Linked DNA regions of Flammeovirga yaeyamensis. The protein of the gene in region 2 interacts with the protein of the main gene of each other region in a pairwise test. Links are inferred from orthologs where the notes say so. Each region holds a gene or a part of one and is shown on either strand. Other genes may lie near its edges. The genes, in order: KMW28_RS26505 and KMW28_RS18585.

Region 1 (9,194 bases), on a different replicon or contig from region 2:
GAACTCCTTTTCGCTTTATTTATTTACCTAAGATTGGTGATCAGATTAAAAAGGCAAGAAACTTATTCAACAGAGTCATTAAAAACAATGCTTATCAAGGCGAATATAATTTCTGCTATTGTACAAAATGTAACCACTTTTATCACGTAGTAAACGAAGCGATTAAACATAATGTCAATCTGGAAACGTCCTCTTCATTTGATATTGATTTAATCTTATCATTATATGAAAAAGGTAAAATCACTACAGATATCAAAATCATTCATAACGGATATAAAACAGAGGATTATCTAAGAAAGATTGTCGATTTACAAAAAGCGGGTTTCCACAACTCTGTGATCATTCTAGATAGTATTAACGAGTACCATCGTTTAGCAAGAATTAAAACAAAGCATGTGGTAAAGATTGGGGTGAGAATGTCCATTAACGAAGAAGCACAATCGGCTTATTATACTTCGAGATTAGGCATCCCTCAAAAGGATATATTGGAATTTTACAGAACTTATATTCATGACAACCCTAAAGTTGAATTTAAGATGTTCCATTTCTTTGTGGATTCTGGAATAAAAGATACGCCTTATTACTGGGGAGAATTTAGAAGAGCATTATCTCTTTACATCGACTTGAAGAAAGAATGCGAATCTCTAGATTCTTTGAACATGGGAGGTGGATTTCCAATTAGAAACAACTTGGGATTTGAATACAACTATGAGTACATGATCAATGAGATTGTATCAACAATCAAATCAGCTTGTGCTGAAAGTAAAATTCCCGAACCTCATTTATTTACAGAATATGGTAAATACACAGTAGGAGAAGCAGGTGCCATCATTTTCGAAGTATTAGATAAGAAAGAACAAAACGATACAGAAACATGGTACATCATCGATAACAGTTTAATGAATACCATTCCAGATGCATGGTCAATTCAGGAAAAATTCATCTTGTTACCGGTAAACAAATGGGACCATGAATATGGTAGAGTGAATATTGGAGGAATCAGTTGCGATCATTCGGATTATTACAATTCAGATGATTTAAACCAAGAGGTTTTATTACCAAAATTTGATAAAACCAAAGACAAAGAACCATTGTATTTAGGGTTCTTCCATACAGGTGCTTATCAAGATTCTGTAAGTGGATATGGTGGAATAAAGCATTGTCTGATTCCAGCTCCAAAACATGTAATCATTGATAGAGATGAAAAAGGGAATATCATAGATACGGTGTATCGTGAAGAGCAATCGGTTAGTGAAATGTTTAAAATTTTAGGATACAATGAGTAATCCATACATTTTCGCAGGTTTAGAAGAAAAGTATTCTGCTTACAGTAATGCAAATATTTTACTTCAGCCTATCCCATACGATGGAACAAGCACTTGGGGAAAAGGGGCGGACAAAGGTTTAGCTACTTTCATAGAAGCTTCTGAAAACATGGAACTTTATGATATCGAAACAGATTCTGAAGTCTATAAAAAAGGAGTATATGTTCTTCCTGAAATTGATGAAAATTCAAGTCCTGAAAAAGTGTATCAAGCTGTGTATAAGAAGACAAAAGATCTACTTGATTCAGGAAAATATCTCACTTTTTTTGGAGGGGAACATTCCATAAGTATCGGAGTAATTGATGCTTTCAAAGAGAAATACGAAAACCTTACTGTACTTCAAATTGATGCACACGCCGATCTACGACCAAGTTATCTAGGTTCGGAATTTAACCATGCTTGCGCTTTGTATCGTGCTTCTAAATCGACCAATTTAATTCAGGTGGGCATTAGAAGTATGGATGTATCTGAGAAAGAACATATGAATTTTGATAAGTGTTACTTCGCAGAAGATATTTATGGTAATTACGATTGGATGGATAAGTCAATTGATCAGATGACTGACGATGTATATCTCACTATTGATTTGGACGCATTTGATCCAGGAATAATGCCAGCAACAGGCACACCAGAGCCAGGTGGTTTTGATTGGAACACATTAATCATTTATCTCAAAAAAGTTTTTACAAAAAAGAATGTGGTTGGGTTTGATATAGTTGAATTTGCACCTATCGAAGGTTTGCACGGACCCGGATTCTTAGTTTCAAAATTGTACTACAAATTATTATCATATAAATACTATGGAAAATAAAGGAGCTATCTCTCAATATATGCTAGAGCACTTTAAACACTTCAATGCTGCTAGCTTAGTGGATGCTGCTAAAGGTTATGAAGCACAATTAGTAGCAGGGAATAAAATGATGGTTACGCTTGCAGGAGCTATGAGTACTGCAGAATTGGGGAAATCATTAGCCGAAATGATTCGACAAGATAAAATTCAGATTATCTCTTGTACAGGGGCCAACTTGGAAGAAGATGTGATGAACTTGGTAGCACATTCATTCTACAAAAGAATACCAGAATATAGAGATCTAACACCTCAACAAGAAAGAGAATTGTTGGATAGTGGTCTAAACAGAGTAACGGATACTTGTATTCCAGAAGAGGAAGCTTTTAGAAGATTACAAGATCATATCTATAAAATCTGGAAAATAGCAGAAGAAAACGGAGAAAGATATTTCCCACATGAGTACATGTATAAAATGTTGCTATCTGGGGAGTTGGAACAATATTATGAAATTGATCCTAAGAACAGTTGGTTGTTGGCTGCAGCCGAAAAGAACTTACCTATTGTTGTCCCAGGATGGGAAGATTCGACTATGGGGAACATCTTTGCTTCTTACTGTATCAAAGGAAAATTACTACCTTCTACTATGAAATCAGGTATAGAATACATGACTTGGTTGGCAGATTGGTATACAGAAAATACACAAGGAAATGGCATCGGGTTTTTCCAAATAGGTGGAGGCATTGCAGGTGATTTTCCAATTTGTGTAGTACCAATGTTGTATCAGGATTTAGAAAGACCAGAAACACCGTTTTGGAGTTATTTCTGTCAGATTTCAGATTCAACAACTAGTTATGGTTCGTATTCAGGAGCAGTCCCTAACGAGAAAATCACATGGGGAAAATTGGACGCTGATACACCGAAGTATATTGTAGAGTCAGATGCTACTATTGTAGCCCCTTTGATTTTTGCCTACTTACTAGGGTATTAGATTTTGTTTTGATAATCAAGAACTCTCAGATTGTTTGATGTATAAAATAGAGTTCTTGAGGTTGTATAATTAATGTCAGTAATTAAAGATAAATCGAGGAGTATTGCTCCTTGTATTTGTACGAGTTATTAAATAGTTTTAGTATTATAAAGATGAAAGGACGTCGCTATGCAACGTCCTTTCTTATATTTTATTGAGGCGAGAACCTCGTAAATCGTATTTCTTCTTTTAAACTTCTTTCGATAAAGTTTGATCGAGCACCATTCACTAGATACACTTCAATTCCTTTTTCGAAGCAGATTTTGGCCGCACTAATTTTGGAAGTCATTCCTCCAGTACCTAAACCATTTTCCCTTTCTTCGATATACTGATCAATATTCGATAGGTCATTCACTACTGGAATCAGTTCAGCATCATCATGTAAATTGGGGTTTTTAGTAAACAACCCTTCAATATCCGATGCGATGATGAGCAGGTTAGCATCCACCAAAGAAGCCACCAAGGCAGATAATTTATCATTATCACCTAAGATCAATTCTTCTACTGCCACTGTATCATTTTCATTAAAAATGGGAATGAAACCGTGATTCAATAACTCATCTACTGTATTTCTTGTATTTTTTCTTGATTCTTCGTTATCAAAATCTTTATAGGTCATTAAACATTGAGCCACTTTTAGATCAAAATCGCCAAAACATTCAGCATAGATCTGTAAAAGTTTAGGCTGACCAATGGCTGATAGTGCCTGCTTAGAGTGCACCATATTGTTTTTTAACCCATTAATATTGATGAACTGTTTAGCAGTTGCAACAGCTCCCGAAGAAACCAAAATGATATCGTATCGATCTCTTAAAGCAAGAATTTGTCGACCAATATTTTCTATTTTACCTCGTGAAATTAGTTTGGTACCTGCCGTTAAAGTGGAGGTGCCAATTTTCACTACAATTCTTGGCTTCATTTTAATTACGTGTTTGTCCGTTACCCGAAATAAACCATTTGTTAGATACGAGCTGAGCCAATCCAACAGGTCCTCTAAAGTGTAACTTTTGTGTACTAATGGCAATCTCAGCACCAAAGCCAAACTGTCCACCATCTGTAAACCTCGATGAGGCATTGTGATAAACTGCTGCACAATCTACTTCATACTGGTAAGCAGTGGCCACTTCTTTATCATTTGTGATAATCACAGCAGAATGTCCTCCAGAATACTTGTTGATAGTGTTTACTGCCGATACTTTATCAGGAGTTACGGTAAATAAGATTTTCTCTGATAAAAATTCCTCTGGCATTAATGCATCTACATCGGCTTTTTGAGCTAAGGAAGTGAAAGTAGTTACTTGATCATCACCTAAAACTTCTAAACCAAAATCGGTTGCTTTTTGAGCCAATTGAGCTACTTTATCAGCTAATTGAGGAATCTCTTGATCGAACAATACTTTGTCGATCGCGTTACAAACACTCAAACGACTTTTACCATTTAAGACAATATCGATGGCCATATCAAAATCTACATCCTTATGGATATAGATAAAGTTATTTCCACGTCCACTAATCATCAAAGGAACGTTCGTCGTTTGTTTGATATAATTAATCAGACCTTCACCACCTCTCGGGATAATTAAGTCCAATTGATATGTATTTTCCGAAAGCATTTTTTGTGTAGCAGCACGATCTATGTCTAAATACTCCACATAGTCTTCGCTGACATCATTAGATTTTAATGCTTTTTTCCAAAGGTCGACTAAAACCAGATTCGAATTTCTAGCTTCTTTGCCACCTTTTAATAGGATCTTGTTTCCAGATTTAAAAGCACTTACTGCAGCCTCGATAGTTACATCAGGACGCGATTCGTAAATAATAAGAATACGACCAAAAGGAACCACACGATTTTCTACAGTCATCCCATTGGGGTGTTCGTAAGCACTTAATACTTTCCCCTCGGGGTCTTCCAAACCTAAAACTTCAGCTACAGAACCTACCATACCCTTCACTTTTTTGTCATCCACTTTTAGACGATCCACCAAAGTGGGGTCAAGGTCTCCTGCCTTTTCTAAATCCAACTTGTTGGCCTCGATAATCGATGAAGCATGATCTTCAATCAACATCGCCAAATCTTTTAGCACATTGTTCTTCTTCTCTGTGGAAAGTATCATCTTCTTTATAAGTTATTGTTAGTTATCCCACAATCGCTTTGTGGTTTGGAATTAATTCTCACAATATACGGCGATATTATCAAAGAATTTAATATTTAATTGATAAATTAATAATAATAGATCTAAACCATTGATATTTTTCAATTTTATACTGCTTTTTTATTTTATTAAATTAAATAGTAATTTGATGTTTAAATTGGAACTTTGACCTAGTTTAAACATAAATTATATATGTATTTCGAAGGAACTATATCCATTGACCCATCTCAATTGACGCATATTGAGAAAGTTAAACCAACAAAAGCATTCAAAAGAGTATTTTATTATTTGACCTTAGGAAATGTTTCTGATCAAGTAGAAAAAGAAACATTTACGGCGGTTTCTATCCTACAACAATTAAATGATGTACTGATTCATTTAGGTATTGATAATATTGTTCGATTATCACACGATGGTATCGATTTTTATTTAGATAAATACGGTAAGGAAGGCGATCTTAAAGAAGCTTTTGATAAATACGATTTAGAAATTGATCATTCCATGTCAACACACTACGAGAAGCTGGTGATGGTAATGGAACATGACGATACTACTTTTAAATATTTATTAGAAATTGATATTAACCGTACCCACAAAGTAGGAGAGTATCCTATTGAAATGAAGGTGACCGGTTTATTAAATCAGTTTAAAAAATCGGATAAAGATCGTACGGCTGTAGAATCAGAAATGTCTGATATTTTCAAAGATCAAGAAGCTTATAATAAGTTTAAGGCATCCAAACAATATGAATTTGAGCAGTTTTTGAACGAAATTAAAATGGCTATCATCAAATTGATGAAAGTAGATGATGTCATTACCAAAACAAAAACGAAGGTGGTTGTACCTAAAAATAAGGTACAAGAAGAATCAGATATTCGATACGATCAATCCTTCGGACAATATGGAGTTCATTATGGTTATTATGGTTTCTCGGATTTCCTTTTCTACAGCATGTTATGGTCGAATATGAGTCATACAAATAATATTACCATGTATGAAACTCACTTGGAATCGGACATGGGAGAAGAATTAGGTTTCTTCGATGAAGTCGATACTTCTTCGGATTATTTTAATGATGAGGTGGAGACAGATTATCACGACCTTGAAACTGAAAGTGAAGATTACTCATCAGACGATTTTGAATCAAACGATACTGGTTTTGAAAGTACGGAAGATTCAGGAAGCTGGTTCGATTTCGGTGGAGATAGTGATAGTGATTGGGGTGGTTTTGATGATTTTGATTCTGATTGGTAATATTTAAAGAATTTAAATAAAAAGGCTTTTATACTTCGGTGTAGAAGTCTTTTTTTTATATTTTTATTTGTATTGATATTATTTGTTTAAATGAAGACACCAAAAAAGCCAGAGAACGAGTTTCAAAGAATTAAAGATTTGTATTCCTACAATGTTTTGGATACTCTAAATGATATTGATTTTGATTATATCACTCAAATGGCTGCACAAATATGTCAAACAAAAATATCAGTGGTTAGTCTTGTAGATCGAGAACGACAGTGGTTTAAATCTAAATTTGGTATTGATGCCGCTGAAACACCAAGAGATGTTTCATTTTGTGGTCATGCGATCTTAGAACCCGATAAAATGTTGGAAGTAAGCGATGCTCGATTAGACGAAAGGTTTGCCGACAATCCTCTAGTTACAGGAGCCCCTCATGTTACTTTTTATGCTGGAATCCCTTTAGTTACCGAAGAAGGAAATGCATTGGGTACATTATGTGTAATTGATGATCAACCCAAAGAACTCAACGATTATCAAAAAGAAAGTCTGAAGATATTAACACATCAAGTAGTCCGACTTTTAGAATTAAGGAAAAGAACACTTCAGATAGAAAAAAATAATCAGGAACTGACTAAATATTCAGAACACTTAAAAGACTTCATTCAGATTTCTACTCAGAATATGAATGGACCTGTTCTTAGTATGAATAGTATTATCAACTTAGCTCTTTTAAAACAACCCGACCCACAGATAGAAAGCTACTTAAAAAGAATATCGAGAGAAATTGATATCCTGCAAGACTTAATGAGGGATTTTGAAAAGTACGATGAAATTGTAAAAAGAAAAGAGAACCTTGAAATCTATTGCCTCAAAGATTTAACTAGGGACTTTAACGATTTCTTATCCCAATATTCTAACATATATACCATTAATATTCATTCTGATCTAGAACATCTGGTAATTGATCAGAAAAATATAATAGAAATTTTTCATCAATTGGTTAGCTTCTTTATTGGTTACTCCAACAAAAAAGTACTTGATTTTGATTTAACGATTCTTGAAAACTACTTCAACTATGAATTTGAGTTGAAGGTAAAAAAATTGACCATTGAAAAAGATCATCTAAAAAATATTTTTGATCCTTTTATAAGTAAAATCTTAAATCAGAAAAACGATAAAAAAATCAAGAAAGATTTGTCTCTAATACACAAGCTTATTAGCATGAAAGGTGGGAAAATTAATGTGACTTCTAATGAAGAGGATGGGACAGTTATTTATTTCTCTATTGAAAAATAAAAAATTAGCTAACAAAGGTTAACCTAAATAAAAACTTTGTTATGAGTGTTGATAATACAATAATAAATGAGCACATTTGTTATGTTCAAACATATAAACATAATATATGAACATTACAATAAACCATAACTCAGCATTACCACTTCATAAGCAAATAGAAAATGTATTGAGAGATTTAATCGATACAGGAGAGTATGACAATGGAAAACTATTTCCTAAAGAAGTAGATATCAGTAATCGTCTTGGTGTTTCTAGAAATACTGTGAGACAGGCCATCAATACGTTGGTGACAGAAGGATTATTGATAAGAAAGAAGGGAGTAGGAACAACTGTAGCTGAAAAGAAAATTCAAACGAAGTTATCTGAGTGGCATAGTTTCACTCAAGAAATGAATAATAAAGGAATTCCTTTTAAAAACTATAAAGTCCAATTAACCAAAGTGAAAGCAACGGAAGAATTGGCTTTATTACTTTCAATAGAAGAAGGAAAGGAAATCATGAAATTGGAAAGAATTAGAGGCGACAAGGACATGCCATTTGTGCACTTTGTTTCATGGTTTCATCCAAAAATTGATTTTGACGAGAACGAATCATTCGAGAAACCTTTGTATGATATTATAGAGGAAAGATCGAATATTATCCTTACAAAATCTTCAGAAGAATTATTGGCTATGTTGGCAGACAAACAATTGGCCCTAGATTTAAAAGTAGAAGAAGGATCGCCAGTTTTATTTAGAAAAAGAGCAGTGGCTGATCCAGGAGGTAGAGTGATGGAAATTAATCATGGGTATTATCGAGGAGATCGTTTTACCTATCAGATCGAGATTAACCGATAACTACCACAGCACTTACATTAAATGAACTGAAATTACTTATTAAATGAGACTAGACGCTAACAACGAAACAACCTATATACTTACTGCTGATATCGGCGGGAGTCACATTACGTCTTCAGTCGTTAATGTGGAACAAAAATCTATTGTAGAAAATACAATATTTCATTCAACGGTGAATAGTCAAGGAACTGCTGATGAAATATTAGCTACTTGGTTAAACGCTTTAGCCTCTTCCTTAGAAAAATGTAATGATATTAAAATCTCTGGGGTAAGTATTGCCATGCCCGGTCCATTTGATTACAACAAGGGGATCTGCTTAATGGAAAATGTCGGTAAATACGATTCTATTTACGGATATAACATTAAGTTAGCTGTCTATGAAAAACTTTATCAACATCTTCCTTCTGCAGAAAATGTAGTCTTCCTTAATGATGCTGATGCCTTTATTTTAGGTGCTGTCTATCAACAAAATTGGGAGACTGATAAGGTAATCGGTATTACTTTAGGTACCGGTTATGGTTCTGGTTTT
Region 2 (9,030 bases):
AAAAGTGACCAATACAGATGTTGTGGAAGAGGAAGTCGAATTAGAAGAAGTGGTCTATTATGATATGGCAGAAAGTGCTCCTGCAGAATTTGAATCTGAAAGTGATATTGATTCTTGGGGCAGAGCAGAAAGTGATTCTTGGGGTGGACAAGCAGATATGAAAAGGCAAGCACCTAAAAAGAAAAAGAAAGTTACTTCTCGACTTGTTCCTTATGATTCAGGTGCAGAATATTTAGTCCAACTAAAAGAGGTAGGTAAAAAAGAACAATGGTCAAAATACCTTCAGTTGAAAAAAGAGTATCAATTTTCTCCTTCTTTTTATTATGATGTGGCCTCATATTTCTTTGAAACTGATAGAAAAGATAAAGGGGTACAAGTGATTTCGAATCTAGCTGAGTTGGATTTAGAGAGACACGAACTGCTAAGAAATTTAGGGAGAAAGCTACAATCCTTCCATCAATTTGATGAATCTGAATACATCTTTCATAAATTGATTGAACTTCGACCATTTGAACCTCAGAACTACAGAGATTTGGCCTTAATGTATGAGGATAAGGGTGATTATCAAAAAGCCTTAGACCAACTGTATTTTATTATTGAAAACGAGTGGGATGCTGATGTCAATGCTCGTTTCGGAAATATTGAGCTTATCATCCTTCATGAAATGAATCGCTTAATTACCCTCTATAAAGATCAATTAGATATTTCGAATATCGATTCTAGGTTTATTTATTCTATGCCTTTAGACATAAGAGTGGTCATTGATTGGGACCTTTTGGATACTGATATTGATTTATGGGTGATTGACCCATTGGAAGAAAAATGTTTTTATAGTCATAAGAATACAAAAATAGGAGGTCGTATGTCTCAAGATTTTACGAGAGGTTATGGTCCAGAGGAATTTAGACTGAAATACGGTTATAATGGAGATTTTATCATTAAGGTGCATTATTTCGGGAACAATAAGCAGTCTCTATTTGGTCCTGTGAGCTTAAGGACATTGGTTTATTCTAATTATGCATCAGAAGGTGAGGACAAGCAGGAGCTTAACTTACAACTTCAAGGAGTAGGAAAACAGGTGTATGAAGTAGGTACGGTGAATTATAAATCATCAAATTAATGAGAAATACTCAACCCAATCCCATTTAATTTCGTTAACTTAAACAATGGAGAATGAATACTTCTTCAGAACTTCGTTCTCCATTTATTTTTAAAAATGTCAAATTAATTAAGCCATGAGCAAAAAAGACCCACACAATCCATTTGAGGACATCTTAAATGATTTTGTGTTTCCAAGAATGAACGACGACGCACAAAAGGAAAAAGTAAAAAATACGATCAAAAATGTATTTGATGCTGTTCAAGGTGCAATGGATGATGTAAAGCAAAAAACTGATTTTGTAGATGTCAACGTCGATGAAGTAAAAGATGAGGATGGAACAGAAAACATCCATGTCGAAATCAAAAAGAAGAAAAAAGAGAAAACAGAAACAGCATCTGATGAGGTAGCATTGTTGAAAGACCAAATCAAGATTCTGAAATCTCAACTAAAAGATAAAGATGATATCATCGAGCTTTTAAAAGACAAAGTCGAAAAGCTTAAGAAAAAGAAGAAATAACAATTGTTCGTTATCCAAATAGGGCATACTTTTTAGGAAGTGTGCTCTTTTTTTATGTTCAATCTGCGTTCATCATTAGCGTCATGCGTTCATCAAATAATGGTGTGATGTCGGAAAGGATTGTTGGATTATTGTATCATAATCATTGTGAAAATAAAAACGAAATCCAACCATGAAAAAGAAAATCAGAATCATCCTTAGAATAGTCGCACTTTTTGTAGCAGCTGAAATTGTATCATCAGGAGTAGTATTTGGACAAACTTTCAATTCTATCAAACCCGAAACTAAAAATACTATCGATAGCATTTTTAACGCAAAAATTGAAGCAAAGAAAACTGTAGGAGTAAGTATTGCTATTGTTGACAACGAAAAAGTAGTTTATTCCAATGGGTATGGCTATTCGAACAAAGAAGAAGAAATAAAAGCCAGCGATCAAAGTATTTACAGAGTCGGTTCAATAACAAAATCATTTACTGCGTTATCACTTCTAAAACTTCAAGAGGAACAGAAGTTATCTTTAGATGATCCTATTCAAAAGTATATTCCTGAACTAACAATAAAATCAGATTTTGATACAGATAACAACATTTACATCAAAGATATTCTAACACATACATCGGGACTTCCTAATGATATTCTAAATGGAATGTTTACAGAAGAATTACCAAAAAATGAATGGATAATAGATGCTTTGAATAAACAAAAGATGGCATCGCCTAGAAATTATTTTACTTCTTATTCTAATGTCGGCTACATGTTATTGGGGGAACTTATCGAAAGAGAAAGCGGCATGAATTATTCAGAATACATCAATAAAGAGATCTTTCAATCTTTAGGTATGAAAAATTCTACTGTGAATAAAAACATTCCGGTGAGTTACTTGAAGAATGAACAAATTCAAGAAAGTAGTGTCATTCCAAGTATCGGAGGGATTAATTCTAATGTTTTAGATATGAGTAAATTCATGATGATGATGATCAACAAAGGGAAGTCATCATCGGGAAAACTGATGCATAAAACGAGTATCAATGAAATGGAAAAGGAGAGATTTACTAAGACCAAACTACTTGATGATTGGGAGGGTACTGCTTATGCTTTAACTGTTCAAGAAGTAACAGTCAACAATAAAAAGAACTCAACGAAAGAAGTTAAAATGTATGGTCATGGAGGAGATACACCTTCTTTTCATGCAGACTATAAATATATTCCTGAACTAAAAGTAGGAGTGGTAGTCATGTCGAATACAGATGCAGGTTATGTGAGTGCTCGATCGGTATTACTAGATTATTTGAACACCGAAAAAGAATTGAAAGCTAAACTAAGTGTCGTAAATAGAGCACAATTTCAAGAGGCAAAAACAGAAATACCTTCTCCGAAAGAAATTTTAGGAACATATACTATCGGAACATACAAAGTTGATGTGGATAGTATTGACAGATTTCATCTAAAAATAGGAAGCTTTACTGCAGATTTTGAAAAACAAAACGACTCCCTTTTTTACTTTATCCCTCAGTTAAATCAGAAATATAGATTTGTAAAGGTAGGCAACGAGATTTTAGTAAAATCAGTAAGTGTTCATACAGGAAGAGAAGGATATGTTGGAAATAAGTTTGATAATAAGCAAATTACAGATTCTTGGAAAAACCGATTAGGTAAGTACGAAGCCATCAATGCCATCTCTTGTGGAGAAGCAAAAACTTTCAATTTTTCGACAGCCAAACTAGAACTTAAAGAAACAGATGGGGTACTTCAAGCTTTTCTTCAATCGAAAACGAATGACAGTCTGCCACAGCCATTTTTTAAAATAGTAGATGATTCTACTGCTCAAGAAGCAGGAATAGGGAGAAATACTGGAACTTATTTGATGGTGTTAGACAACGGAAACTTATATTATAATGGATTCGAATTCAAAAGAATTAAATCTGCTCTTTAATGCAAGGAGAGAGTTTTGGATAACAAATACGATAGGTTGGGTAATACTTTATGCTATCAATGTTACTTTCCAAACACAATACTTCACATGCAATTTTGAAGCAATATTTTATTCAATAGTTATCGCAGGAACAGGCTTTATGATAAGTCTGTTCTTGAGGTATTTTTATTCAAAAATTATTATTCAAAATACACCTATTCTCATCACAATATTAAAAGGTATAGCAGTGTTGATGATAATATCTTTCTTAAAGACTATTATTGATCTATGTTTTTTTATTGTTTTTGAGTTTGAAGAGTTGAATTATCTCGAAGGTGAATTTGAAGTCTTACCTTATATGTTTAGTATGTTGATGGTGCTTTCAATTTGGTCACTGATTTATTTTAACTATAAATATTTTGAGAATCAGAAAAAGATAGAAACAGATAAATTAAAACTATCTCTAGAGTTGAAGCAGTTAGAACTTTCTAATTTAAAAGATCAATTAAGTCCTCATTTCCTTTTTAATGCCATCAATAATATTCGCTCTTTGATATTGATTGATGCAGAATCAGCAAGAGAATCTTTAGTACATGTTTCTGAACTATTGAGGTACATATTAAATTATCAGAACAAAACACTAGTTCATTTGGAGGAAGAAATTGAGATTGTGAAAAGCTATATTCAACTCAATCAACTTCACTTTGGAGATAAAGTGGAGTTTATTTTAAAAGTGAACGATCGTTTATTGGATATTGAAATTCCCCCTTTGTCCATTCAATTATTATTGGAAAATGCGATAAAACATGGAGATATAAATAAAGGCAGCAGTATCGAAGTTCATGTTTTTGATAAAAATAATGAGGTATTTATTTATGTAAAAAATCAAGGATCATTAAGAGGATCTCCAGGAAATGGAATAGGTTTGAGGAATCTTGAACAAAGATTAATTTCGGAGTTGAATAATTCTGCCGACTTTAAGATTTTTGAAAAAGACCATTCTGTAACAGCACAAATAACTATTAAACCAAACTAATTATGAAAGCTATAATTGTAGAAGATTCTAACTTGGCTCGGTTAGAACTAAATCATCTTTTAAAAAAGCACAAGGAAATTGAAATTGTAGGAGAAGCAGAAACAGGAGAAGAAGCAATTCAGCTAATTGGAGAATTGAATCCAGAACTTATTTTTTTGGATATTCACCTTCCGGATATGGATGGCTTTAGAATATTGAATAGTTTAAATCAGATTCCAAATATTATATTTACGACTGCTTATGATCAATATGCTATTAAATCATTTGATTACAGTACGATTGATTATTTGTTGAAGCCAATTACTCAGCAAAGGTTAGATGTTGCATTACAGAAGTTAAATCATGATGTAGAGGAAGCCCCTCAACTAGGAATGGATAATTCAATTTTTATCAAAGATTCTGACGACTGTTATCTAGCAAAACTGAGTAAGATATCACTTTTTGAAACAGAAGGAAACTACACTAAAGTTTTTTTTGACGATAAATCTCCTTTGCTTCATAAGTCATTAAACCAAATCGAAAGTCGTCTAGATCCTTCTTTTTTCTTCAGGGTTAACCGGCAACAACTCATCAATGTTAATCAGATAAAAGATATTGATACTTGGTTCAAAGGAAAACTGAAGCTCACTCTTAGTTGTGGTAATGAAGTGGAAGTAAGTGAGCGACAAAGTGTAGCCTTCAAAAGATTGCTAAGTATTTAAAAATTAAAGAATAATAATGCTAAAATTAAAAAGACTCCATCATATCGCTATCATCTGTGATGATTACCAACGTTCTAAAAAGTTTTACACTGAAGTGATGGGTTTTGAGGTGATTCAGGAAGTCTATCGTGAAGCACGAGATTCTTGGAAACTAGATTTAGCATTTCAAGGAGAGTATTTGATAGAACTTTTCAGCTTCCCAAACACCCCTGAACGACCGTCTTACCCAGAGGCTCGAGGTTTACGACATTTATGCTTTGCAGTAGAGAATATCGAAGAAGTTATTCAACAATTAAATGACAAAGGTGTGGAAACAGGAGAAATTATGATTGATCCACATACCAACAAACGATTCGTATTTTTTGAAGATCCAGATCAATTGCCATTAGAATTATATGAATTATAATTTGGATGCGATTTGTTTTCTTAGGTTTTTTCATCAGAAAATTTCTAAATTCTACTACCTAGCCCCAAAAAATAATTTGATAAAAATCGCTTTAAACTATTCAAAAAACCACTTTCTGAAAATTATTTGAAAAAATATCACTTTTCTTAAAATATAATCTTCCCTTAATCGACTTAATAGGTAGATACAATATTTATGACAGGGAAAAAACAAAATATCGAAGACACATACCATGAGGAACAAGGCCGTTTGACGAATTACATCAAAGGGAAAATTGGTTCAATGGAAGATGCAGAAGACATCGCACAAGATGTGTTTTTGAGTTTTGTCGGAGGATTTGATGAGATCTCAGATTTGCGCAAATCAATCTCTTGGCTCTATACTGTCGCAAAAAATAAGATTGTTGATTACCGTAGAAAAAAGAAACCACTTTCTATCGAAGATCAAAAAGTAAATGATGATGATGAAGGTTTAAACCTTATGGACTTACTTCCCTCATTGGAAACTATGCCCGATGAACAGTTAATGAAAGATATGATCTGGGAAGAAATTCAATTGAGGTTAGAGGAATTGCCCAAAGAACAGAGGGAGGTCTTCGAGTGGCATGAATTAGAAGGCTACAGTTTTAAACAAATCTCTGATTTTACAGGACTCACGGTCAACACCCTTATAAGCAGAAAAAGATATGCGGTATTGTATCTAAGAGAGCAATTGGAAAGTCTCTTCAAACTGATGAAAGACTAATTGCTGAAAATTATGGTACAACAAGTCATCGATTAGATGATGAATAAAGAATAAGAAATCATGGAAAAGTTTTCAAAGAAAAAATTCATAGCGAAGAAAATAGTTTTTGGAGCAGTAGCTATCACAGCCATCACATTTATATTTATGCAATTGTGGAACTGGCTGATGCCTGTAATATTCGGGTTAACTACGATCTCTTTCCTTCAATCCTTAGGTTTATTGGCCATGTCAAAAATCTTGTTTGGAAGAGGTGGTCGACCACCATTTAAAAATAGAAGAGCCATGATGCACAGAGAGAAGTTCATGAAGGACTTTAAAATGAGATCATCAGAAGTACATCATCAAGAAGAAAATAAAGAAGATTAAACTTTCATATACCTAACAAACAAAAAAGAATGGCATTCATTAAACGAAACTACGGCTGGATTATCGTGACAATCCTTACTGCATTACCTCTTATCGTTTTAACGAAAATGATACAAGTGGATTGGAGCGATGGCTTTACTCTATCGCTAGTAGAAAGCATGGGTAAAGGAGATCGAACCACATTGGATATGTTGTATCACGTTACTGGTGAATTTGCTATCCGATGGTTAACTGCTGTTTTAACATGTACTCCGTTCTTTATCTTGTTTGGGGTAAATAATCTTTTTGTACGTCAAGCAATGGGTATTGCTGCTGCCGTTTGGAGTATCCTTCACTTTATCATTTTTATATGGATGGAAGGATTTATGGAAACCTTTACTCAAGTAAATTATGTAGCTGGTTTCATTGCTGTATTAACATTAATTCCACTGTTGTTAACATCGAATAGAAAATCGATGAAACGTTTAAAAAAGAAGTGGAAGAAACTTCAGAAGTATGCCTATGTAGCTGTTATCTTAAGTTTACTACATGTGGCTCTTTTGGAAAAAACATGGATAATTTATGCTGTGGTAGTAGGGATTGGATTTATCATCAGAATCCCTGATGTAAAAGAACACATCATAGCATTCAGATTGAAAAGAAAAAAATGAACTTCATAGAAACTATACTAACATTGGTAGTTTTAGACGAAAAGACGTTTTTATAAAAAGAACAACTATCAAAAGTTGTTTACAGAATCCAGAAAAAAGGGATTAGAATAAAAAGTAAGAGCTTGCGATAATACTATCACAAGCTCTTTTTTATAGATGAAGATTCGAGCACTAAAGACTCATTTCTACAATTTCTTCTACTTTTTCTAAGGTCACATCACCTCTTTCTCCAAGACCCATCCACTTTCTTTCTTCAAAGCGTGAAGTAATGGTTTTGGCAACTTCAGAGTAATCTTCAGTATAATCAGAGATCTTAGTTTTGATGCCCATAGAATGGAAGAACTCAACAGTTCTTTCTATCGTTTTCTGTGCTTTTTCTTCTAAGCTTCCCTCTGTAATTCCCCAAACTCTTTCGCCGTACTGTGCCAACTTCTCTTTTTTATTGTTGAACATCACTCGGTATAAGTTAGGGCCAATAATCGCCAAAGTACGTGCATGGTCTATTTCAAACAATGCCGTTAACTCGTGACCAATCATGTGAGTAGCCCAATCGGTAGGCACACCTTGTTGAATCAAACCATTCAACGCCATAGTACAGCAGAACATAAAGTTACCTGCTACCGTACTGTCCGATGGATTGTGAATCACTTTAGGTCCAATTTCTACTAAAGTTTGAAGAATACCTTCAGCAAAACGATCCTGTAATGGAGCATCAGCAGGGTAAGTAAGGTATTGTTCTAACACGTGTGTGAAAGCATCTGTAATACCATTCACAATTTGACGCTCAGGAAGTGAAGCAACAACTCTAGGATCTAAAACAGAGAATTTAGGGAAACACAATGGACCTCCAAAAGCTAATTTTTCTTTTGATGATTCTCTAGTAACTACAGAACCAGAGTTCATTTCAGATCCAGTGGCTGGTAATGTAAGCACTGTACCAAAAGGAATCGCCTCTGTCACTACTTTACCCAAACGCTTTGTGATAATGTCCCAAGGGTCACCATCCGTATATGGAGTAGCTACACATAAAAACTTACAAGCATCGATAACAGATCCACCACCAACAGCTAAAATAAAGTCTACATTTTCTTTTAATGCCACTTCTCTAGCCTTCATAATTGTTTCGTAGCGAGGGTTAGGCTCAATACCACCAAAGTCAACGACGTTGTAGTCTTTTAATGCAGCAGTAACGGTTTCGTGTACACCATTTTTCTTAATGCTACCTCCACCAAATACTAATAAAATATTCTTAACACCTGCAGGAATGTGCTTGTGTACGTTTTCTAATTGATTTTCTCCAAATACCAAACGTGTTGGGTTCCACAATTCAAAGTTTTTCATGTGATCGGTTATGTATGATTTAAATAATAAGTCGAACGGATGTGATGCGTATTCTTAATTAGAATAAAGATCAACACATATTACTAAAATGACTAATATTTTGTTTTAAAATTTGATGGATTTACTACTTCATTTGACTGAATTCTATAAATTCGCACTAAATCAAAATTTTATCATGAAACAAACGATCTTTATTACAGGTGCATCTTCCGGAATTGGGAAGTCCATTGCAAAGTCAGCTTTAGAGAAAGGATA

What was found.
Region 1: the proteins of KMW28_RS18585 (region 2) and KMW28_RS26505 interact in binary tests that used the Escherichia coli proteins (3 or more experiments, as listed by UniProt). The link is inferred for Flammeovirga yaeyamensis from one-to-one orthologs.

The regions. Positions count from the first base shown.
Region 1 is NZ_CP076133.1:1,687,397-1,696,590, reverse strand. The notes cover bases 3,160-6,135. They hold KMW28_RS26505 (glutamate-5-semialdehyde dehydrogenase), read right to left. Parts: upstream 5,257-6,135; coding sequence 4,063-5,256; downstream 3,160-4,062. Other genes in these bases: KMW28_RS26500 (hypothetical protein), read left to right, coding at 5,488-6,135; proB (glutamate 5-kinase), read right to left, coding at 3,294-4,061. Also shown: KMW28_RS26525 (type III PLP-dependent enzyme domain-containing protein), read left to right, coding at 1-1,286; speB (agmatinase), read left to right, coding at 1,279-2,136; KMW28_RS26515 (deoxyhypusine synthase family protein), read left to right, coding at 2,126-3,103; more of KMW28_RS26500, read left to right, coding at 6,136-6,549; KMW28_RS26495 (GAF domain-containing sensor histidine kinase), read left to right, coding at 6,640-7,830; KMW28_RS26490 (GntR family transcriptional regulator), read left to right, coding at 7,937-8,665; KMW28_RS26485 (ROK family protein), read left to right, coding at 8,709-9,194. UniProt on the Escherichia coli protein: Catalyzes the NADPH-dependent reduction of L-glutamate 5-phosphate into L-glutamate 5-semialdehyde and phosphate. The product spontaneously undergoes cyclization to form 1-pyrroline-5-carboxylate.
Region 2 is NZ_CP076132.1:4,657,676-4,666,705, reverse strand. What follows is about bases 3,607-6,418. They hold KMW28_RS18585 (LytR/AlgR family response regulator transcription factor), read left to right. Parts: upstream 3,607-4,569; coding sequence 4,570-5,268; downstream 5,269-6,418. Other genes in these bases: KMW28_RS18575 (RNA polymerase sigma factor), read left to right, coding at 5,870-6,418; gloA2 (SMU1112c/YaeR family gloxylase I-like metalloprotein), read left to right, coding at 5,285-5,674; KMW28_RS18590 (sensor histidine kinase), read left to right, coding at 3,607-4,567. In the rest of the region: KMW28_RS18605 (VIT domain-containing protein), read left to right, coding at 1-1,120; KMW28_RS18600 (hypothetical protein), read left to right, coding at 1,236-1,619; KMW28_RS18595 (serine hydrolase domain-containing protein), read left to right, coding at 1,792-3,552; more of KMW28_RS18590, read left to right, coding at 3,515-3,606; KMW28_RS18570 (hypothetical protein), read left to right, coding at 6,479-6,784; KMW28_RS18565 (ferric reductase-like transmembrane domain-containing protein), read left to right, coding at 6,814-7,434; KMW28_RS18560 (iron-containing alcohol dehydrogenase), read right to left, coding at 7,606-8,775; KMW28_RS18555 (SDR family oxidoreductase), read left to right, coding at 8,951-9,030. UniProt on the Escherichia coli protein: Member of the two-component regulatory system BtsS/BtsR, which is part of a nutrient-sensing regulatory network composed of BtsS/BtsR, the low-affinity pyruvate signaling system YpdA/YpdB and their respective target proteins, BtsT and YhjX.